DNA from 2 places in the Vibrio tritonius genome. Region 2 is predicted to be linked to the other one. Evidence: predicted binding sites of a transcription regulator. Region 2 holds the regulator's gene; the other holds the start of a gene.

Region 1 (3,217 bases), 1.6 Mb from region 2:
GTAGGTACTCACGCACTCTTTCAAGAGCACGTCAATTTTCACAACCTTGCTTTAGTCATCATCGACGAACAGCACCGTTTTGGGGTTCATCAACGCCTAGAATTGCGTGAAAAAGGCATCAAACAAGGCGCAGTTCCTCATCAGTTGATCATGACGGCAACCCCTATTCCTCGCACATTGGCAATGACGGCTTATGCGGATTTAGAAACCTCAATTATCGACGAACTGCCGCCGGGACGAACCCCGATTCAAACAGTTGCGATTCCAGACACCAAACGACAAGATATTATTGACCGCGTGCGTCATGCCTGCCTTACCGAGGGAAAACAAGCCTATTGGGTGTGTACCTTGATTGATGAATCGGAAGTGCTTGAAGCGCAAGCCGCGGCAGAAATTGCTCAAGAGCTCCAAACAACACTGCCTGATGTCAAAATTGGTTTGGTTCATGGTCGAATGAAAGCGGCTGAAAAGCAGGAAGTCATGCGAGCCTTTAAAGCCAATGAACTGCATTTACTTGTAGCAACCACTGTTATCGAGGTTGGGGTTGATGTCCCCAATGCCAGTTTAATGATCATCGAAAACCCAGAGCGCCTTGGCTTAGCACAACTCCACCAGCTACGAGGACGTGTAGGTCGAGGGTCGGTCGCTAGCCATTGTGTATTGCTCTATCACGCACCTCTTTCTAAAACCGCCCAAAAACGCCTTGGCGTACTAAGAGAGAGTAATGATGGTTTCGTCATCGCTCAACGTGATTTGGAAATTCGAGGCCCTGGAGAACTACTCGGAACCAAACAAACTGGCTTAGCCGATTTCAAAATCGCTGACTTAGTACGCGATCAACGTCTAGTTCCTGAAGTTCAGCGTATATCACACTATATTTTCAGTAACTTCCCGGACAATGCTCAGGCGATTATTGATCGCTGGATGAACAATCGAGAACAGTACTCGAACGCTTAATACACACCAGATGTCGTTCTGGTGTTAGGCACCAGAACTTCCGCTCAAAATAGTTCTAACTCAATAAATTTAAAATACTTTTTCTTAGGGTGATCTGCCACATCTCCACAGTTGGCATTTTTCGCATCATAAACACTTGTCTACTTGGTCAAGAAATTTCTGTTTTCACACTCGCAAACGTTTGCTTTTCACTCTGAACACTCTATAATCGCCCGCCTGATTTTGAGGATTTGATCAAAAAGATCACCACCTCAAACACTCGATCCTGAGCAGAATCTGAATAACAGCAATCACAGATAAAGAGCTGCTCCACTTTTTCAACCCATTCAGCGTCGAAAAAGCCAGATATTGAAAACTAGGAACTCATTATGACAACCAAGAGCACCGCGCGTAAATCTGATTTGGTATACCAACTCAATGACCGCCCACCACTACCGCAAACTATATTTGCGGCTATTCAGCACTTATTGGCGATGTTTGTCGCTGTTATTACTCCATCGCTGATCATTTGCCAAACATTAGGAGTTCCTGCGGATCAAACCAACACCATCATCAGCATGTCGCTGTTTGCATCAGGTGTATCTTCGTTTATTCAGATTCGAACGATAGGTCCGATTGGTTCTGGCTTACTTTCCATCCAAGGCACTAGCTTTAACTTCTTAGGTCCAATTATTGGTGCTGGCTTATCTCTAAAAGCTGGTGGTGCTGATATTCCAACCATGATGGCATCGATTTTCGGTACTATTTTGGTTGCCTCTCTTGCTGAGATTCTACTTTCACGCGTATTGGAATTCGCACAACGCATTATCACCCCACTGGTCTCTGGTATCGTGGTAACGCTGATTGGTCTGACTCTAATTCAAGTTGGTCTGGTGTCTATGGGGGGCGGTTATTCAGCAATGAGTAATCACACATTTGGTAGCCTAGATAACCTAGCTTTGGCAGGTACCGTGTTGGCGTTAATTGTGATTTTAAACCGTTCACGTAACCCTTATGTTCGCGTCTCTTCAATCGTTATTGCAATGCTAGCAGGTTATGTATTGGCTTACTTCTTAGGGATGGTTAGTACAGATCTTCCAAACACCGAATCTTGGCTTGCTGTACCAATTCCAATGCAATTTGGTCTGCAGTTTGATTGGTCGTTGTTTATTCCGCTCGTGCTGATTTTCTTAATTACAGCACTTGAAGCGATTGGTGACATTACCGCAACGTCTGAAGTATCAGGCGAACCGGTAAAAGGCCCTATCTATATGAAACGTCTGAAAGGTGGTGTGTTAGCGGACGGTGTTAACTCAGCTTTAGCAGCATTCTTTAACAGCTTTCCAAACTCAACCTTCAGCCAAAATAACGGCATTATTATGCTAACTGGCGTAGCAAGCCGTTACGTAGGTTACTTTATTGCTGGGATGCTTGTTTTACTCGGATTATTCCCTGGCGTGGCAAGCTTTGTGCAGATGATACCAGAGCCTGTACTTGGTGGAGCAACCATCGTGATGTTTGGTACGATTGCCGCTGCGGGTGTGCGTATTATCTCTCGTGTTGAGCTTGACCGCCGCGCCATTCTCATCATGGCACTCTCTTTCTCGATGGGCTTAGGCGTGGCACAAAAACCAGAAATTCTACAATTTATGCCAGAGTTCATTAAAAACATCTTCTCAACAGGGATTGCTGCTGGCGGTATTACAGCCATCGTATTGAACCTCATTCTTCCTCTTCATATGGAAGATGATGAAGAGCAAAAAGCATAAGACTCGCACAGAGCAATGTCGGTTAAAGGGGCTTTATAGCCCCTTTTTTGATACTACCGGGAAGCTAATTTGCACACGTAAACCGCCTTCGCTACGATTATTCACCGCCACAATGCCATGATGTTGGCTGACAATACGTCGCACAATCGCCAAACCCAGCCCAGTACCTTCACTGCCCCGAGCTTGGTCTCCTCGTGTGAACGGTTCAAAAAGCTTGTCCACCTGATCTGGTGGAATACCGGGACCATCATCCTCAACACTCATCCAAACCATGCGGCGATCGGCACTCATGCCTGAAGATACCTTGACCCAACCATTACCATAACGGCACGCATTAACCACCAAATTAGTCAGCGCCCGCTTGATCGCAATGGGGTTACCTTTAGCGGCAATAATATCTTGATTCAAAACGCAGTCGAAAGCTTTACCATCTCCATTATTCTCCGCCATGACCACTTCTTCAGCAATGACATTCATGTCTACCGCAACAAAAGCGTCGGTATTCACCGGTT
Region 2 (3,217 bases):
TTTGACTTCTTTTTTGTCACATTGTTACTCATTTATTTTCTGAATAAGGAAATAATATTCATTTCTATTCGTTAAGTTCATTTAATAAATTTAATGATTTTTATTAAACGTAATTGTGACCAAAACCGAGGTATAGATAACTGAGAGCCAGTTTATCTATTGGCCTTTATACTTTTATACCCAAATGACCTCAAGATGCAGACTTCAGAGCTTCATCAACGAGCACAGGTCAAGCTCAATGACGGCAGGAATGGTCATTCCCTTTCAACGTCATTGGGCGCAGAGATGGGCTTGTTGATGAGCTCCCAAAGGGCGAGTTGTATTCGCTTCTATGCTACGTTACCGATTTTCTACGTAGAATAACTAGGTATTCAAATCGGTGCCTTGCCTATGAGCGAATACATTCTCGCTGAAACAGCATCTTGAGGTTACTTGGGTATATCCTCAAGATGCTAAAACTAAAGCCGCGCCTTCACATTCACGTGGTCAATTAGAGCAAATTATGCGTGCATCCTCAGTCATCTAACGAGAAACTCTGCCCTTCTTACGTAACACAATGAGAAAACGCTTGATATCAAACTAAGATGAATTTTTCATTGCGGGCAGTTCGATAGCAGTCTAAAATCGATAGCGCAAACGATAATCTATAGAAATTTTACTTAAACCGCTGTTATGAAGCGGTTTTTGTGTTTTTACTACTTTTAAGCTTCACTAACATATCGAATCAACACCTGTTGAAGTGGTCAATACTGTAAATCTTTGTCCTTGTCAGCAGATATCGATGGGAACAACCAATGGCGACTATAAAAGATGTTGCACGCATTGCTGGCGTGTCAACCACCACTGTATCACACGTAATTAACAAAACCCGTTTCGTAGCCGAAGCAACACAAGAGAAAGTGTTGGCAGCGGTAAAAGAGCTCAACTATGCCCCTAGCGCGGTCGCTCGTAGTTTGAAATGCAACACGACTCGCACGATTGGTATGTTGGTGACTCAATCAACTAACCAGTTTTTCTCTGAAGTCATTGATGGTGTGGAAAGCTACTGCTATCGCCAAGGTTATACACTGATCTTGTGTAATACTGGCGGTATTTATGAAAAACAACGCGACTATGTTCGCATGCTGGCAGAAAAGCGCGTTGATGGCATTTTGGTGATGTGTTCAGACATGACTCCAGAACTAATGGAAATGCTCGAAGGTCACTCAGACATTCCAAAAGTCATTATGGACTGGGGTCTTGAGGATTCTCAAGCCGACACCATTATGGATAACTCAGAAGAAGGTGGCTACATTGCCACTAAACACCTCATCGATAATGGTCACAAAGACATCGCGTGTTTAAGCGGTCATTTTTCTAAAATGGCGTGTAGAGAACGCATTGTTGGTTTTCGTCGGGCAATGGCAGAAGCCAACCTGCCCGTCAATGAAGATTGGATTTTGGAAGGCAACTTCGAATGTGATACAGCCGTGCTCGCTGCAGATAAAATTCTTGCGATGGATCACAAACCAACCGCGGTATTCTGTTTTAACGACACCATGGCACTGGGTTTAATGAGTCGATTACAACAAAAAGGCGTGAAAGTGCCTGATGATATTTCTGTCGTAGGTTACGATAATATCGAGCTTTCTGAGTATTTCTCTCCACCACTGACGACCATTCACCAACCAAAACGTCGTGTGGGTAAAAATGCCTTTGAGATCCTACTAGAAAGGATCAAAAACAAAGCACATGATCGTCGCATTTTTGAGATGCACCCTGAACTTGTCGCACGAAATACCGTAAAAAAACTTTAATATCATAGTGTTACATTATATTTTCACTTTTGAGACACAATCTTATTGATGAAAATGTCGGTTATTAAAAATACAGTGATTTTTTGGACCGACATCACATTAGGCGAATTTTTTTGTGATTTATATTCAAGTTTAAGATTACTCTAGTGAACGAAATGTCACGTACAGGGCAAACCATCTGAAAAGGTGGGACGCAAAGCCTCCGGCCTAAACCCTTAGATGGTATTTTCTGGCTCTGGGTAGGTAGCGGGGTTACCGATGGCAAAAATGCATATAAGACGTTAACTTCTTACTGACACAATCTTTGCATTCTTTTGCTACATTCTCGGACCTGATTTTGGTGGCGTATTGTTAATACACCGAGACTAAAGGCATGGATAAACCAATATTAAAAGACTCAATGCGTCTGTTTGAAAACTTAGGACGCGTAAAATCTCGTTCAATGTTCGGCGGATTTGGAATTTTTGTTGACGACACAATGTTTGCATTGGTTGTTAATGACAAACTTCACATCCGAGCAGATGATAATTGTTCAGAAAAATACAAGCAGCAAGGCTTAGAACCTTACGTTTACAAAAAACGTGGTTTCCCAGTGGTTACTAAATACTTTGCTCTTCCAGACAACTTCTGGGAAGCCCCAGAAAAAATCCTGAAAGAAGCAAAAGAAGCTTTGGTTATTGCTAAGCAAGAGCGTAAAACTCAAGCTCAAGCAAAACCTAACCGATTGAAAGACTTACCTAATTTACGTCTAGCAACAGAACGTATGTTGCGTAAAGCAGGTATCGAATCGGTTGAAGAGCTTCATGAGAAAGGCTCTGTAGAAGCGTATAAAGCGATACAGCAGACTCACTCTAATGATGTAAGCATTGAACTTCTTTGGGCTCTAGAAGGCGCAATTGAAGGGAAGCATTGGTCAGTGATTCCTCAGAATCGCCGCGATGAGTTAATGCAACGCTTGTAGAAGATTAGCTAGTAAGAGTAACGAAAGCACTCACTTTAGTGGGTGCTTTTTTTTGCCTGTCATAAAAGTAGGCATTTTTTCGTCCATCAGTAGGACAACATTAGTCCGCATTCCATTTCAGCATTTTCTTAATGACAAATCACGTTACTATAGTGGTGCCCCCAAAATCCGAGACATAGTAATAACTGTACTGCGAGCCCAACTTCACATCCATATGCGTTGTTTGGTTTGGTGAACACTGACTATTTCATCATTAATTTTTCATTCATCATTAAAATGGAGTGACAATAGAAAAGCAGTGATTTAGTCATACCCAAGTCATCTCAAGATGCTGTTTTAGCGAATTGGTGATGGGTATATTTGTCGTTTAGTTTTGAATCTCACATATGTGTGATGTGCCAGCCTGAATTAGGTCATCACGCATGTGCTTAGGCGATGTAAGATAAGTCTAGGCCGATGA

What was found. The regulator PurR, encoded in region 2, represses purine synthesis genes. The targets are predictions, from matches to a motif close to TNANGNAAACGTTTNCNTNA.
Region 1: the regulator PurR is predicted to act here: its motif matches at 1,127-1,146, upstream of JCM16456_RS14415 (uracil-xanthine permease family protein).

Annotation. Positions count from the first base shown of each region.
Region 1 is NZ_AP014635.1:3,237,928-3,241,144, forward strand. It holds gene recG (ATP-dependent DNA helicase RecG) at 1-957, shown strand, start outside; gene JCM16456_RS14415 (uracil-xanthine permease family protein) at 1,326-2,705, shown strand; gene envZ (two-component system sensor histidine kinase EnvZ) at 2,739-3,217, opposite strand, start outside.
Region 2 is NZ_AP014635.1:1,355,504-1,358,720, reverse strand. It holds gene JCM16456_RS23600 (hypothetical protein) at 196-363, shown strand; gene purR (HTH-type transcriptional repressor PurR) at 795-1,796, shown strand; cyclic di-GMP riboswitch class I at 1,955-2,056, shown strand; gene JCM16456_RS06125 (TfoX/Sxy family DNA transformation protein) at 2,170-2,757, shown strand.